DNA from 2 places in the Nonomuraea sp. NPDC001831 genome. Region 2 is predicted to be linked to the other one. Evidence: riboswitches for the same ligand, from Rfam matches in the RefSeq annotation. Region 2 holds a riboswitch; the other holds the start of a gene.
The links. Region 2 has a riboswitch for S-adenosylmethionine ahead of thrC (threonine synthase). Riboswitches for the same ligand answer to the same signal wherever they lie in the genome.

Region 1 (8,443 bases), on a different contig from region 2:
CCGGACGAACGGGTGCGCGCAGAACTTCCCGTCACGCACGCCGATGCCGTACTCGCCGGACAGCGTCTCGGCCACCTCGCGGGCCGAGTAGCCGTCCACGACGAACGACACGATCCCCACCCGCGGGTGGTCCTCGCCCCACAACGACAGCTCGCGCACCCCGTCGATCGAGGCCAGACCGGTGCGCAGCCGGGCGATCAGGCGTTCCTCCTCGCGCACCAGCTCCGTCCACCCCGTGGCGGTGAGCGCGTCGCAGGCGGCGGCCAGGGCGATGGCGCCGAGCACGTTGGGGGTGCCGGCCTCGTGGCGGGGCTCGGGGTCGTCGTGCCACTCGGTGGTCTCGCCCACCGAGCGCACCGCGCCGCCGCCCTTCAGGTACGGCTCGCCCGCCGCCAGCCAGTCCCGGCGTCCGACCAGTACGCCGGCGCCGAAGGGCGCGTACAGCTTGTGCCCGGAGAAGGCCACGTAGTCCAGGTCGAGCGCGGTCAGGTTGAGCCTGCGGTGCGGGACGAGCTGGGCGGCGTCCACCAGGATCCGGGCGCCGTGCCGGTGGGCGATGTGGGCGAGGGCGGCGATGGGCCACAGCTCGCCGGTGACGTTGGAGGCGGCGGTGACCACGAGCAGCTTGGGGCCCTCGATCCCGGCCAGCGCCTCGTCGGCGGCGCGGACGGCCTCGCCGGGGAAGGCGGGCGGCGCCAGCCGTACGGACCGCTCCCAGGGCAGCAGCGAGGCGTGGTGCTCGGAGTCGAAGACGACGACGGTCGTGCCCTCGGGCAGGCAGCCGGCCAGCAGGTTGGTGGCGTCGGTGGTGTTGCGGGTGAAGATGACGGCGTCGTCCGGGCGGGCGCCGACGAAGGCCCGGACCGTGTGGCGGGCCTGCTCGTAGCGGGCGGTGGTGAGCTGGGAGGCGTAGCCCGCGCCGCGGTGGACGCTGGAGTAGGCCGGGAGCGCGGCGGCGACGGCGGCGCTGACCGGCTCAAGACAGGGCGCGCTCGCCGCGTAGTCGAGGTTGGCGTAGCTCACCAGCCGGCCGCCCTTGACCGGCACCTCGAGGTCGGCGCCGAGCACGGCGGGGATCGACCGTCCGGAGGCGGGGACGGCGGGGGCCTCGGCGGCGGCCTGGGCGGGAACGGAGTTGAAGATCGTCAGAGTGGACACGGCACAGCTCCTCACGGGTCGGTCGGACCCCTGGGAGCAGCCACGGAGCCCGCGCTTGCCCGCCACACCTCGTGACGGACCAGGTCTTCACCCGGGGCACCCCGCCGCGGACGCGAGGGTTGCCGGCCAGCTAGCCGGGGCTTGTCGCTGGCACTCATGACCTACGACGGCACTATAACCGACACCCGGGCATGATTCGCAAGCTCAGCAGGTCAACCCGTCTCATAAGATGAAATGGTGCGCTTTGATCCCTGGAATCCGGATTTCGTCGTCGACCCCTATCCGGCGTACGACGAGCTGAGGCGCGAGGCGCCCGTCCGCTATTTCGAGCCGTCCAACCAGTGGCTGATCTCCCGGCACGCGGACGTGAACGCGCTGCTCAGGGACCGGCGGCTGGGCCGCGACTACACTCACGTCGCCACGCACGAGGAGTTCGGCCGGCAGCCCGCGCCGGAGTTCCAGGAAGCCTTCTGGCGGGTCAGCAGGAACGGCATGCTGGAGGTCGAGCCGCCGGACCACACGAGGCTGCGCCGGCTGGTGTCCAAGGCGTTCACGCCGCGCATGGTCGAGTCGCTGCGCCCGCGCGTCCGGGCCATCGCCGAGAGCCTGATCGACGCCTACGTCGAGAAGGGCGGCGGCGACCTGATCGCCGAGGTCGCCGAGCCGCTGCCGGTCACCGTCATCGCCGAGATGCTCGGCGTCCCCGAGCAGGACCGTCACCTGCTGCGCCCGTGGTCGGCCGACATGTGCGGCATGTACGAGCTCAACCCCAGCCTGGAGACCCAGCACCAGGCGGTGCGCGCGGCCGAGGAGTTCGAGTCCTACCTCAAGGACCTGGCCCGCGACCGGCTGGCCAACCCCGGCGACGACCTCGTCAGCGCCCTGGCCGCGATCCCCGAGCTGACCCTCGACGAGCTGGCCGGCACCTGCGTGCTGCTGCTCAACGCGGGCCACGAGGCCACGGTCAACGTCACCGGCAACGGCTGGCGGGCCCTGCTGAAGAACCCCGGCGAGCTGGCCCGGCTGCGCGCCGACCGTTCGCTGCTGCCGACCGCGATCGAGGAGCTGCTGCGCTACGACACCCCGCTGCAGCTGTTCGAGCGCTGGGTGCTGGAGGACATCGAGGTGCACGGCGTGCGGATCCCGCGCGGCTCGGAGGTCGCCTGCCTGTTCGGCTCGGCCAACAGGGACCCCGAGGTGTTCGAGGACCCCGACCGGCTCGACCTGGGCCGTCCGGACAACCCGCACATCTCCTTCGGCGCCGGCATCCACTTCTGCCTGGGCGCGCCGCTGGCCAGGATCGAGCTGACGGAGTCGTTCACCGCCCTGCTGGACCGGGTCGGGACGATCGAGCTGCGCGCGGAGCCGGTCTACAAGCCGGGCTTCGTCATCCGCGGCCTGCGCTCGCTCGACCTCGACGTCACCGGCTCTGGCTGAGCCAGCCGAACCCGCCGAGCCCGGCCGGATCGATCAGCTCGCCCTCCTCCGACGCCCTCGACAACGCGCGTACGTAGGCGCGCGGATCGGTGCGGGCGAGGTCGACCGGCGGTCGGGCGCCGGTGAGGCCGAGCGCCCGCAACATGTCACGCTGTGTGGACAAGGTTGTGGATATCGCGCCGGCCCGCCGGCCGGCCTCGGCGCACGCGTCGAGCGCGACGTGGGCGGTGATGTCGCAGGTCCCGTCGGGGATGGGCGTGACGACGGCGCCGTCGCGGTAACCGGTCAGCGTGCCACAGAGCGGTCGGTTATCCACAGGGTGTGCATAATCCACGGCTATCGCCCGGCCGCGGGCGAGGCGTACCAGAACGGAGGCCCAGGCGTCGTCACGGGGGCGGCCGATCTCGGCGCGGGTGCCCACGTGCGGCAGCGGCCACCAGCGGTCGAGCCACTCACGGTCGGCGGGCCGCAGCGGGCCGCCGAGGCGCTCCTCCCCGGTCCGGGTGTTGACCATGACCAGCCGCGGGCCGCCGGAGGTCTGCTCGGCCACGTCGAGCGGGATGTTGTCGAGCCACTCGTTGGCGACGGCCAGGCCGGTGATGCTGGAGGGCAGGCAGCGGCGCCACTCGACCTCGTCGGGCAGGCCCGGGGGCCTGGACGACAGGTCGACGCACGTGACCCGCAGCCGGTCGCGCAGAGCGGGCTCGGCCAGGTCGAGGACGCGGCGGACCAGCAGGCCCTCGCCGGAACCGATGTCGACCAGGTCGAGCCGCTCGGGGGAGCCGAGGTCGCAGTCGACCTCCGCCAGCAGGGCCAGGACCGCCTCCGCGAACACGGCCGAGGCCCCGACCGAGGTGCGAAAGTGGCCCGAGGGGCGTTCGCGGAGGTAGAAACCCTCCTCGCCGTAGAGCGCGCGCTCGGTCGCGGCGCGCCAGGTGAGCCACATGACGCTGACTATCTCATGACTCCGGCCATCGACACGCTAAGTCATTGATTGACTACACTTGGTCGCTACATTGCGCTAACGTTTACGTACTGTCACCGAGCGACTGCGTTTCGCCCATCCGCGGTAAGCGGCGAGCCGGATCGCTCCACCAAAGCATTGCGGCCTCCACGGCCGCATACTGAGAGGAGCCCCCCGTGAAGAAGACTCTGGTCATGGCAGGTGCCATTGCCCTGCTGGCGCTGGCGGCCCCCGCGTACGCCGACGACGTCACCCACGGCAACAACGGCATCCTGACCGGCAGCCCGATCCACCTCCCCATCACCGCCGTCGTGCCCGTCTGCGGCAACAACATCGGCATCCAGGCCGTGCCGATCAACGGCTGCCAGGGGAGCCCCAACACCGCGGTCTACAGCCGCTGAGTCAGGGAGAGCCCGGACCGCTCGCGCGCGGTCCGGGCTCTGATCCCGGCCGGTCAGTCGGCGGATGACCGGTCAGTGCACCTCCAAGAGGTCGCATCCAGGCGGGCGTCGGGTTGTCAGGACTCGGCGCCCGTCGTCGTGCGTGGACCCCTCTCCTCATCTCTTTCGACAGGGGGTGCACGATTCGTATGCCCCTGTCGCATTTGTCATTAACTCAACGGGCGGTAAAGCGGCGGACATGCCTGACCGCGTTCGTCGGCCCGTGACATGTGCGGGGCCGCCCGCCGGTTACGCTGGTCGGCAGTGCCATCACGGTCGACAGGGGTGAGACGTCATGGACGCAGGTGATCGCCCGGCTCGGCTGACCGTCGGCGTGCTCGGCGCGGGCAAGGTCGGCTCCGCGCTCGGCGCCGCGCTGGCGCAGGCGGGCCACCGGATCGTGGCCGCGAGCGGGGTCTCCGACAGGTCGCGGAGGTGGGCCGCCGACCGGCTCGGGGTGGAGCTGACGCGGCCCGACGAGGTGGTGGCCGCCGCCCAGCTCATCCTGCTGACCGTCCCCGACGACGCGCTGCCCGACCTCGTGGCCGGCCTGGCCCGTACGGGCGCCGACCTCCAGGGCAAGCTGCTCGTCCACACCAGCGGCGCGTACGGCCTGTCGGTGCTCGAACCCGCCGCCGGGGTGGGCGCGCTGCCGCTCGCGCTCCACCCGGTCATGACCTTCACCGGCCGCGACGACGACCTCAACAAGATCACCGGCATCTCGTTCGGCGTCACCGCGCCCGACCTGCTGCGGCCGGTCGCCGAGGCGCTGGTGATCGAGATGGGCGGCGAGCCGGTCTGGATCGCCGAGAGCGACCGCGCGCTCTACCACGCGGCCCTGGCCAATGCCGCCAACCACATGGTCACCCTCATCGCCGAGTCCGAGGAGCTGCTCGGGCGCATCGGCGTCGAGCACCCGGGCCGGATGCTGGGCCCGCTGCTCGGCGCGGCGCTCGACAACGTGCTGCGGCTGGGCATCGCCGGGCTGACCGGGCCGGTCGTCCGCGGCGACGCGGGCACGGTGCGCAAACACGTCGACGCGCTGATCCTGGCCGCCCCCGAGGCCGCCGACGCCTACATCGCGCTGGCCCGGCTCACCGCCGACCGGGCGCTGGCCGCGGGGCTGCTCAAACCGGAGGAGGCGGAGCGGCTGCTCGACGCGCTTGGGGGCAATATATGGACCTGACCGTCGGGTGTGGAGGGCAGCAATGGATCTGATCGTGGCCGGCAACCGGGACGACCTGGCGAAGGCTCGTGGCACGGGCCGGGTGGCGCTGGTGCCGACCATGGGCGCGCTGCACGAGGGCCACCGGTCGCTGATCCGGGCCGCCCGGGTGCGCGCCGAGCAGGTCGTGGTGAGCATCTTCGTCAACCCGCTGCAATTCGGTCCTAACGAGGATTTTTCCCGCTATCCCCGTACGTTCGACGCCGACCTCGACGTGTGCCGCGAGGAGGACGTGCACGTCGTGTTCGCGCCCTCGCCCGAGGACATGTACCGCCCCGACCGCCAGGTGAGCGTCTGCGCGGGCGAGATGGGCACGATCGTCGAGGGCGCCTCCAGGCCGGGCCACTTCGACGGCGTGCTGACGGTGGTGCTCAAGCTGTTCAACCTGGTCCGCCCCGACGTGGCGATCTTCGGCCAGAAGGACGCCCAGCAGCTCGCCGTCATCCGCCGCATGGTGGCCGACCTCGACCTGGCCGTCGAGATCGTCGGAGCGCCCACCGTGCGCGAGCCCGACGGCCTGGCCCTGTCCAGCCGCAACCGTTACCTGTCGGCCGACGACCGCACGGTCGCGCTGGCCCTGTCCCGCGCCCTGCGGGCGGGCGCGGCCGAGCTCACCGCCGGCGCGATCCGGTCCACCGCCCGCGCGGTGCTCGACGAGGCCGGGCCCGACCTCGACCTGGACTACCTGGCGCTGGTCGATCCGGCCACGTTCAAGGAGGTCGACGACTCCTACGAGGGCTCGGCCGTGCTCGCCGTGGCGGCCCGGGTGGGCGGCACCCGGCTGATCGACAACGTCGTCCTGAGCCTTCGTCCCTGATCCGTCCCTGATCCGTACGGCGCCCCCGGGGCATGTCCACGCTGCGGCAGGCGTTATCGTCATAGTGACGAAATCGCCTCAGTGAGGAGACCCCCATGAGTGCACCGGCGATTCCCCAGCGTCTGACGGCCCCCGACCCCGGCTGGACCGTCGAGGCGGACGTGGTCGTCGTCGGCTCCGGCGTCGCGGGCCTGACCGTGGCGCTGCGCCATGCCGAGCTGGATCCCGCGGCCAAGATCCTGGTCGTCACCAAGGACGTGTTGTCCGCCGGGTCCACCAAGTGGGCCCAGGGGGGCATCGCCGCCGTGCTCGACCCGCGCGACACCCCCGACGAGCACCTGAGCGACACGTTGCTCGCCGGGGTCGGGCTGTGCGACACCAGGGCCGTACGGACCCTGGTGACCGAGGGGCCGGGCGCGCTGCGGCGGCTCATGGAGCGCGGCGCGCGGTTCGACCGCACGCCCGACGGCGAGCTCCAGCTCACCAGGGAAGGCGGCCACCGGCGCCACCGGATCGTGCACGCCGGCGGCGACGCCACGGGCGCCGAGGTGCAGCGGGCGCTGGTCGAGGCGGTGCGCGCCGGATCGATCGAGGTGATCGAGCACGCGCTCGTGCTCGACCTGCTCAAGGACGCCCGCGGCCGGGCCAGGGGAGTGACCCTGCACGTCATGGGCGAGGGCGCGCGTGACGGCGTCGGGGCGGTCCTGGCGCGGGCGGTGGTGCTGGCCACCGGCGGCATGGGCCAGGTCTACGCCGCGACCACCAACCCGGTCGTGTCCACCGGCGACGGCGTGGCGCTCGCGCTCAGGGCGGGCGCGGTGGTGCGCGACATCGAGTTCGTGCAGTTCCACCCGACCGTGTTGTGGCTGGGGGAGGGCTCGACCGGCCAGCAGCCGCTGATCTCGGAGGCGGTCAGGGGCGAGGGCGCCTTCCTCGTCGACCACGAGGGCAACCGGTTCATGCAGGGCGTGCACGAGCTGGCCGACCTGGCCCCGCGCGACGTCGTGGCCAAGGCGATCACCAGGACCATGCTCGAGACCGGCCGCGACCACGTGTTCCTCGACGGCCGTCACTTCGGCAGGGACAAATGGGAGAGCCGCTTCCCCACCATCTACGCCGTCTGCCGGGAGCACGGCATCGACCCGGTCACCGAGCCGATCCCCGTCTCCCCGGCCGCCCACTACGCCAGCGGCGGCGTCCGCGCCGACCTGTCCGGCCGTACCTCGATCGAGGGTCTGTACGCCTGCGGCGAGGTCGCCTGCACCGGCGTCCACGGCGCCAACAGGCTGGCCTCGAACTCGCTCCTTGAGGGCCTGGTCTTCGCCGAGCGCATCGCCGAGGACATCCACCGCACGCGTCCCGAGCCGGGCGAGCCGGTCGCGGGGCGGGCCGCGACGGGCCTGGTGGACCCCAGGGTCAGGCCCAGGCTCCAGGCGCACATGAGCGCCGGCGCCGGGGTGCTGCGCAGCCGCGCGTCGCTGCAGGCCACGTCGAAGGCGCTGCGCGACGCGCTCTGGACGCCGGTCGAGGTGCCCGCCTGCACCGAGTCGTGGGAGGCGAGCAACCTGCTCACCGTCGCCGCCGTCCTGACCGGTGTGGCGGCGGCCAGGCTGGAGACGCGCGGCTCCCACTGGCGCGAGGACCACGAGAGCCGGGACGACAATGAGTGGCTGGGCCACCTGGACGTGACCCTGACCGAGGAGGGCCTTCGCATGACGTACACCCCGCACGGCGAGGCGATGCCGCCGCGGCTGGCGCAGGAGCTGACCGCCGCCGGGCTCGACCCGGCCGAGGTCGACGCGCTGATCGACCGCGCACTCGAAGAGGACCTGCAGGAGGCGGGCGACGTGACCAGCCTGGCCACGATCCCGGCCGAGCAGCGTTCGGCCGCCGACGTGGTGGCCCGCAAGGACGGCGTGGTGGCCGGGCTGGCCGTGGCCGAGGCGGTCTTCCTCCGGCTGGGCGCCGCCCGCGCCGAGCGGCGGGCCAAGGACGGCGAGCGGGTGGCGGCCGGCGACGTGCTGATGACGGTCGAGGGCCCGACGCGGGCCGTGCTGACCGCCGAGCGCACCGCGCTCAACCTGCTCACGCACCTGTCCGGGGTGGCCACGCTGACCGCCAGGTGGGTGGCCGCGATCGAGGGCACGCGGGCGCGGGTGCGCGACAGCCGCAAGACCCTGCCGGGTCTGCGGTCCCTGGAGAAGTACGCCGTGCGCTGCGGCGGCGGCGTCAACCACCGCATGTCGCTGTCGGACGCGGCCCTGATCAAGGACAACCACGTGGTGGCGGCCGGCGGCGTGGCCGAGGCGTACCGCGCGGTGCGGGAGCGCTTTCCCGAGCTGCCGATCGAGGTCGAGATCGACCGGCTCGACCAGCTGGAGCCCCTGCTGGACGAGGGCGCC
Region 2 (8,443 bases):
TCTGCTCCTTGGTCTCCACGTCCTTGGCCAGCTTGGAGAGCTCCTCGCTGACCCGCTCGACGGCGGCCTCGATGCCCTTCTTCAGGGCCATCGGGTTGGCGCCGGCGGCCACGTTGCGCAGACCTTCGCGCACCAGAGCCTGGGCGAGCACGGTGGCCGTGGTGGTGCCGTCGCCGGCGACGTCGTCAGTCTTCTTGGCGACTTCCTTGACCAGCTCGGCGCCGATCTTCTCCCACGGGTCCTCGAGCTCGATCTCCTTGGCGATGGAGACGCCGTCGTTGGTGATCGTGGGAGCGCCCCACTTCTTCTCCAGCACGACGTTGCGCCCCTTGGGGCCCAAGGTCACCTTGACGGCGTCGGCGAGCTGGTTCATACCGCGCTCGAGACCGCGCCGGGCGTCCTCGTCAAACGCGATCATCTTGGCTGCCATAAGGCTAGACCTCCCAGATGCAGGGTGGCGTGTCCTGGACCGAGCCGACGCCCGCGACGGCATAGGCCTGCATCTCCGTTCGGCAGACCCCATCGTCTCGATCCGAGTTGTTGGCACTCTGCCACACAGAGTGCCAACGAACTGTTTAGCACTCTACCCTGCCGAGTGCAAGCCACGGGCACCCCACCCCAGCTCATCGGGCAGGTCATCGGGTGCGCCGGTTCGTACGGCGAGCCGCCCCTGAGGCGCGGCCCGCCGTGCGAAGCCGACGGAGGAAACAGTGGCGAGCCCGTACGGACTGCGCTGCCGCACGTCCCGCCTGGTGCATACCAGCGAGGGTGAATCAGACCGTGCGGACGGACTCCGCCTGCGGCCCCTTCTGGCCCTGCGTGATCTCGAACTCGACGCGCTGTCCTTGTTCGAGAGAGCGGTACCCGTCCATCATGATCGCTGAGTAATGGACGAATACATCCTTACCACCGTCTACCGCGATGAAGCCGTAGCCCTTGTCCGCGTTGAACCACTTGACGGTGCCCTGCGCCACTTCCGACTCCTCTTACTGGGCTCGCAGATCTCGCCCATTCCTTCGCGAGACCCGTAATCGCCTGACTTTTGGGAAAATCAGCCAGACGATCGCCCTCGACCATACCTGTGGCACGGGGTTTGGCAACAGAGTCAACCGACAAAACGCTAATTTCATCGAAGGCTGAGTCGTTCGAGGTTGAATTTGGTTCTAAAACAAGAAGGCGCCCACAAGGGGCGCCTTCAAGAGTCGGTGGTTCGGGGTTCGGCGGTCAGCCGCCCGCGACGGCGGGGATGATGGAGATCTGAGCGCCTTCAGGGGCGGGAGTGTCCAGTCCCTCGGCGAAACGGACATCCTCTTCGCCAACGTATACGTTGACAAAACGACGAATCTTGCCCGATTCATCCAGAATTCTCGCGCCGATCCCCGGGTAGTCGGAGTCGAGCTTGGCGAGAACGTCACGAAGAGTCGCCCCTTCGCCACTCACCTCGGCGTTACCCCCGGTGTAAGTGCGCAGAATGGTGGGAATCCGCACAGAAACGCTCATGGTTTTTGTTGCCTTTCCTGGATTGTCAGACAGTCGCGCGGAACGCGTCGAGAGAGGGCCGGATCACGGCGGTGGGCCGCGCGTCGTCGCTGATCGCGTCGAGCGTCTTGAGGCCGTCGCCGGTGTTCAGGACCACGGTCTCGGCCTCGGGGTCGAGCCTGCCCGTCTCGACGAGCTTCTTCAGCACGCCCACCGTGACGCCGCCGGCGGTCTCGGCGAAGATGCCCTCGGTGGAGGCCAGGAGCTTGATGGCGGCGACGATCTCGGGGTCGGTGACGTCCTCGACGCCCCCGCCCGTGCGCCGGGCGATGTCCAGCACGTACGGCCCGTCGGCGGGGTTGCCGATGGCCAGCGACTTGGCGATCGTGTCCGGCTTGACCGGCTGGACGACGTCGTGCCCCGCCTTGTACGCCGTCGAGACCGGCGAGCACCCGGCCGCCTGGGCCCCGAACACCTTGTAGGGGGTGTCCTCGACCAGCCCGAGCGCGATCAGCTCCTTGAAGCCCTTGTCGATCTTCGTGAGCTGGGAGCCGGAGGCGATGGGGATGACGATCTGCTCGGGCAGCCGCCAGCCGAGCTGCTCGGCGATCTCGTACGCGAGCGTCTTGGACCCCTCGGCGTAGTAGGGCCGCAGGTTGACGTTGACGAACCCCCACCGCTCGCCCAGCGGGTCGCCGATCAGCTCCGAACAGAACCGGTTGACCTCGTCGTACGTGCCGTCGATGCCGATCAGCCGGCCGCCGAACACCCGGGCCATGGCGATCTTGGCCGCTTCGAGGTCGGCCGGGATGAACACGCACGCGTCGAGGCCGGCCCGCGCGGCGGCGGCGGTGACCGCGCCGGCGAGGTTGCCCGTGGAGGAGCAGGAGAGCGTGTGGAAACCGAAGTTCCTGGCCGCCTCGACGGCGATGGCGACCACCCGGTCCTTGAAGGAGTGGGTGGGGTTGCCCGAGTCGTCCTTCACGTACAGGGAACGGATGCCGAGCGCCTTGCCGAGGTTGCCGGCCTTGACCAGCTTCGTCCAGCCCGGGTTCATGTTGGGCTTGCTCGCCACGTCGGCGGGGACCGGGAGCAGGTGGCGGTAGCGCCAGATGTTGGCGGGGCCGGACTCGATGTCCGCGCGGGTCACCTGGCCGAAGGAGTAGGCCGCTTCGAGCGGCCCGAAACACTCCAGGCAGGCGAAGCTGGGACCCAGGGGGTAGCGCGTGCCGCACTCGCGGCAGGACAGAGCGACGGCAGGACCAAAGTCGAGCGACATGAAGCGAGGCCTTCCCTCATCTTCGCCCGCGGCCACCTTGACCGCGAACCGGAATTGGCACCTTGTCCCGGTCGGCCTCGCCAGGTCGCGAGCACAAGCCGGGAGGGTTGCCGGGGCTTCGCAGGGCCGGTCCCTCCACCCCTCTGGATGAGCAATATTCAGTTGTTCGAAAAGGACTCTACCTTCTCAAGTGGTGGAAACGACCACCCGTCTCAGCATGCGAGAGAACGCGTCTCACCGATAGTCCTCCCCGAGGACTCCCTGCACGTACTTGCGGGCCTGGTGGATGCGGGACTTGGCGGTGCCGAGCGGGATGTTGAGCTGCTCGGCCACCTCGCTGTAGTCGAGCTGGACGATGTCGCGCAGCACCAGCGCCTGGGCCAGGTCGGGCTTGTCGGCCTCCAGCGCCTCCATCGCGTCGAGCAGGTCGAGCCGCGAGCCGGCGATCACGCTGACCCGCCGCGCGTCCGGCTTCTGCATCGGCAGCTCCTCCGACGTCTGCTCGGCGGCCCTGCGCTTCAGCGAGCGGTACGTGGTGCGCGCGCAGTTGGCGGTCACGATGTGCAGCCAGGTGCTGAACCTGGCCCGCCCCTCGAACCGGCCGATGTTGCGCGCCACGGCCAGCAGAGTGTCCTGCGAGGCTTCTTCCGCGTCCTGGTGATAGGGCAGGATCCGGGCGCAGTGGCGCATCACGTCAGGCTCGATCCTGGCCAGGAGCTCGCCGAGCGCGCGATGGTCTCCGGCCGCGGCCGAGCGGGCGAGTTCCTCGGTTAGCTCATCTAGCGCCATAGCTGGGATCCTATGGGCGAAGGGAGCCCAAATGAACAGCGTTCTCGTGGCGTCCAACCGCGGGCCGGTCTCCTTCACCGTCGACGACGACGGTGAGCTGACCATGAAACGCGGTGGTGGCGGCCTCGTCTCGGGCCTGTCGGGGGTGGCCAAGGAGCACGGCGTGCTGTGGGTGTGCGCCGCGCTGTCCGACGGCGACCGCAGCGCCGTGCGCCTGGCCCCGGGGGGCCGGCTCGACCGCGGCGGCTACGACACGGGCGCCCTGCGCATGCTCGACATCCCCGCGGCCACCTTCCACCGCGCCTACAACGCCGTGGCCAACTCGACCCTGTGGTTCGTCAACCACCTGCTGTACGACATCCCCAACTCCCCCAGTTTCGGCACCAGGTTCCGGCGCGAGTGGGAGTCCTACCGCGACTACAACGGCGCGTTCGCGCTGGCGCTGGCCGAGGAGGCCGGGCACGGCGCCCGCGTGATGGTCCAGGACTACCACCTGACGCTCACCCCGGCGATGCTCCGCGCCGAGCGGCCCGACCTGCGCATCGCCCACTTCAGCCACACGCCGTGGGCGCCTCCCGAGTACTTCTCCCTGCTGCCCGACGCGGTGACCGGGGAGGTGCTCGACGGCATCCTGGGAGCCGACCACGCGGGCTTCCTCACCGCCCGGTGGGCGGCGGCGTTCATGGACTGCTGCGAGGCGCTGCTGGGCGCGCGGGTGGACCGCGCGGCCCGCACGGTCACCCACGAGGGCAGGACGACCCGCGTCGGCGTGCACAGCCTGGGCGTGGACGGCGCGGCGCTGTGGGCGCGGGCCTGCGAGCCCGACGTCGAGTCGCACATGGCCGCGCTGGCCGAGCAGGTGGCCGGACGCCGGCTGATCGTCCGCATCGACCGCACCGAGCTGTCCAAGAACATCGTGCGCGGGCTGCTGGCCTACCGGGAGTTCCTGGCCGCCCATCCGGAGTGGCACGGCAAGGTCGTCCACCTGGCCTTCGCCTACCCCAGCCGGCACGACCTGCCCGAATACCGCGAGTACACCGCGTCGGTGCAGCGCTGCGCGCGCGAGATCGAGGACGAGTACGCCACCGAGGACTGGGACCCGGTCATCCTCAACGTCAACGACGACTACCCGCGCTCGCTGGCCGCCTACCGGCTGGCGGACGTCCTGCTGGTCAACCCCATCCGCGACGGCATGAACCTGGTCGCCAAGGAGGGGCCGGTCCTGTCGCCGCGCTGCGCCCTGGTGCTCTCGCGCGAGGCGGGGGCGGCCGCCGAGCTGGGCCCGTACGCGCTGGTGGTCAACCCCTACGATGTGAGCGGCACCGCGGACGCGCTGCACGAGGCGCTGGTGATGCCCGAGGACGAACGCCGGCGGCGCCGCGACCGGCTGCGCGAGGCGGCCACCGCGCTGCCGCCGCACCAGTGGCTGGAATCCCAACTCGACGCCCTGCTTTAACATGAGAAGTCGGGTTCACTGCCAATGACGGAGGCTGCCGGGTGTCGACGGTCTCAGTGCCCATCAGACTCGTCCGGGACCGTCCGACCTGGCTCATCTACTTCCTGCTCGGCACGTTCGCCACGTTCGTGTACGGCCTGAGCGCCGCCCTCCCGCTGCTGCGCGCCGACCAGCGCACCACGGCCACCGTCGCCGGGCTGCACGGCACCGCCATGGCGGTCGGCACGATCGGCGCCGGGCTCGCGCTCCCCCTGCTCACCAGGCTGCTCGGCCGGCGCTCGACGTGCTGGTTCGGCCTGGCCGGGATGAACGCCGGCGTGCTGCTGGTCATGGCCACCTCCGCGCTGCCCCTGACGCTGCTCGGCTACGGCCTGGCCGGCGGCTTCGGCTCGGTCATGCTCTACGCGGCGATGGCCGAGCTCAGCGACCACCAGGGGGCCGCCGGGCCGGCCGCGCTCAGCGAGGCCAACGCCGTGGGCGTGCTGGTGGGGATGGTGGCGACGTTCGTGCTCAGCCAGGTGGCGCAGAGCGCGCTCGGCTGGCGGGCCGCCCTGCTGGTCACCCCCGCCGTCAGCGTGCTGCTCGCGTTGTCGCTGGGCCGCTCCTGGCCCGCGCCCCGGCGGGCCGGCGGCGGGCGGGGCGACGCGGTCGCCGGGCAGGCCGTCCCGGCGCGGGAGGGTGGCGGGTGGCGCTTCCATCTGGCCGGGGGCGTGCTGTTCTGCTGCGTGGCCCTGGAGTTCTCGTTCAATCTGTGGGCCGCCGACCTGTTCGCCCTCAGGACGGGCGTGCCGGTGGCCGTCGCGGCGACCGGGCTGACGGCGTTCGTCAGCGGCATGGCGGCGGGCAGGTTCGCCGGCGCGCAGCTCGCGCTGCGGCTGCCGGCCACGCCGCTGCTGGCCGGCGCTCTGGGGCTGATGGCCTTCGGCTGGGTGCTGTTCTGGGCGAGCACCGCGCCGGTCCTGTCGTACGTGGGGCTGGCGCTGAGCGGGCTGGGCGCGTCGCTGCAGTTCCCGCTCGCGCTGAGCACGCTGATCGCCGCCTCCGGCGACCGGGCGGACCGGGCGGCGGCCGCCTCGCCCGTGTGGGCGGGCGCCGCCATGGCGATCGGCCCGCTGCTGCTCGGCGCGCTGGCCGACGGCTACGGCACCGGGAACGCGTTCCTGCTGGTGCCCGTGGTCATCGGCCTCGCGGTCGCCGGGGTGCTCATCTCCAGTCGGCGTACTTGAGCGTGTCGGCCAGGCCGGGCGTGTCCCACTGGTCGACGACGAGGATCTGGCTCTTCGGCAGGTACCACTCGCGCTGCGTGAAGCGGGCCTTGACGCCGCCGCCCGAGTAGCTGACGCAGGTCGCCTGCCAGGCGTTGTAGGCGGCCTTGTGCCCGGCCCCCATCTGCCGGTAGCCCCTGGTGACCTTGGGGCCGACGACCTCGCCCCACTTGCGGTTGATCGGGCACGGCTGCACATCGCTGGCCGGATAGTACGGGTTCTTGCCCGTGTAGGGCCCGAACCCCTCGGCGCCCCGCTTGATCGCGCCGGGGCCGAGGACGTAGAACGCGTCGCACTCCGGCGAGCCCCAGCCCTGCGGCTTGGCGCACCGGCCGGTCACCACCTGGACGACGTCGCCGCCCTTGCGGTGGACCACCCACTCGATCGGGATGTAGAGCGTCAGCCCGCCGCGCAGCCTGAGCTGCTGGGCGGGGGCGGCGGAGGCGGCGCCGGGGACGGCGAGCACGGCGGCCAGGGTGGCCAGAGCCGCGGCGGAGGCGGCGGCGAGAGATCGTCGTGACATGCGCACCACCGTAGGACCCGCCACTTGCAGCCCAATCACGAACGGCTGAAAGCCGCGAGCCGGCCCGAAGCGAGCCGGCTCACGAACGGCTGGACCCTACGGACGGGTGAAGGCCGTCGTCAGCTCCCGCAGCAGCGCCACCACGCCGTCGGGCCCGTCGACCACGATGTCGGCCCGCTCGGCCAGCGCGGTCACCTCGGCCGAGCCGCTGCACACGGTCACGCCGGGCAGCCCCGAGGCGCGGACGGCGTCGAAGGCGGCCAGGTCGCCGAGGTCGTCGCCGACGAACATGACGGACCTGGCGTCCCGCTCGGCCAGGAACAGCCCGAGCGCGTGGCCCTTGTCCATGCCGGGCGGGCGCAGCTCGAGGACCATGCGTCCGGGCTCGATCACCAGGCCGTGTTTCCCGGCCAGCTCGGCCAGCGGCTCGCGCAGCACGGCGAGCGCGCCCTCGGGGTCGGGGGCGCGCCTGGTGTGCACGGCCACCGCCCTGCCCTTGTCCTCGATCGCCACGCCGTGCAGGCCGAGCGCGTCGAGCAGCAGGGGCAGCTCGGCCCGCACGCGCGGCACGCCGGGTGGCGGCGGCGGCGCCGAGACGCGTCCGTGCTCCCACCGTTCGAAGCCGTAGTGGCCGAGCACCACGAGGCCGGGCACGTCGGCCAGGCCGGGCCCGAGTTCGAGCGCGGTGGCCGCCGGCCTGCCGGTCACGATGGCCACGGCGCCGACGTGCGCGCCCAGTTCTGCGAGCACGGCGGGGGCCTCGGGGTGGATCTTGGCGGAGGCGGGATCGGGCACGATCGGCGACAGGGTTCCGTCGAAGTCGAGCCCGATCACGGCGCCGGACGGATCTTTAAGGATCGCTTCCATACCAGGGATGTTCCTCACGCGGCTGCCGTACCCAGCCGGTCAGGGACGCATGCCGAGCCGTCTCGCCGCACGGTCGCGCTGACGGGTGGAGCGCAACCGTCGCAACCGTTTGACCAGCATCGGGTCCTGCTCCAGCGCCTCCGGTCTGTCGATCAACTCGCCGAGCAACTGGTAGTAGCGGGTGGCCGAGAACCCGAAGGTCTCCTTGATGGCCTGCTCCTTGGCGCCCGCGTGCCGCCACCATTGGCGTTCGAAGGCGAGGAGTTCGAGATCGCGGTCGTTGAGGGATGTCCGGGACGGTTCCTGGGCAGCACTGTCACCGCTGAGCGGTGCTCCCATGATGTCCTCCTCGGGAAGGGGCGTGCGACGATCACATCGCACGCTTCGCGGCCCGTGGCCAATCGTAATGTGCGATCTGCGGCTGTTCACGGCGGATTGCCGGACGTACAGTCACGAAATGTGACCCCAGTCATCACGCTCCTCACGGACTACGGCCTCGAAGACGGCTATGTGGCCGCCTGCCACGGAGTGATCGCCGGGATCGCGCCCGAGGCGCGGGTGATCGACGTGTGCCACCTCGTCCCGCCCGGCGACGTACGGCGGGGCGCGGCGATCCTCGCCCAGACCATCCCCTACCTGCCTGAGGGCGTGCACATCGGCGCGGTCGATCCCGGCGCGGGCGGCGCGCGGCGATCGGTGGCGGTCGAGGCGGGCGGCCGGATGTTCGTCGGCCCCGACAACGGCCTGCTGTCGTGGGCGGTGCACGCCAGCGGCGGCGCGCGGGC

Region 1: it holds a riboswitch for S-adenosylmethionine, as region 2 does, so the genes downstream of both, ACFYYW_RS33090 (aminotransferase class V-fold PLP-dependent enzyme) here and thrC (threonine synthase) in region 2, are expected to answer to the same signal.

Annotation. Positions count from the first base shown of each region.
Region 1 is NZ_JBIATU010000012.1:140,932-149,374, reverse strand. Features, by position in the region: gene ACFYYW_RS33090 (aminotransferase class V-fold PLP-dependent enzyme) at 1-1,149, opposite strand, end outside; SAM riboswitch class IV at 1,205-1,320, opposite strand; gene ACFYYW_RS33085 (cytochrome P450) at 1,393-2,595, shown strand; gene ACFYYW_RS33080 (SAM-dependent methyltransferase) at 2,579-3,541, opposite strand; gene ACFYYW_RS33075 (chaplin family protein) at 3,736-3,960, shown strand; gene ACFYYW_RS33070 (DUF2520 domain-containing protein) at 4,295-5,185, shown strand; gene panC (pantoate--beta-alanine ligase) at 5,208-6,041, shown strand; gene ACFYYW_RS33060 (L-aspartate oxidase) at 6,137-8,443, shown strand, end outside.
Region 2 is NZ_JBIATU010000020.1:26,747-35,189, reverse strand. Features, by position in the region: gene groL (chaperonin GroEL) at 1-430, opposite strand, end outside; gene ACFYYW_RS41965 (cold-shock protein) at 774-974, opposite strand; gene ACFYYW_RS41960 (MoaD/ThiS family protein) at 1,225-1,500, opposite strand; gene thrC (threonine synthase) at 1,526-2,758, opposite strand; SAM riboswitch class I at 2,772-2,912, opposite strand; gene ACFYYW_RS41950 (RNA polymerase sigma factor) at 2,993-3,547, opposite strand; gene ACFYYW_RS41945 (trehalose-6-phosphate synthase) at 3,579-5,003, shown strand; gene ACFYYW_RS41940 (MFS transporter) at 5,045-6,229, shown strand; gene ACFYYW_RS41935 (hypothetical protein) at 6,207-6,791, opposite strand; gene otsB (trehalose-phosphatase) at 6,888-7,658, opposite strand; gene ACFYYW_RS41925 (DUF3263 domain-containing protein) at 7,698-7,997, opposite strand; gene ACFYYW_RS41920 (S-adenosyl-l-methionine hydroxide adenosyltransferase family protein) at 8,118-8,443, shown strand, end outside.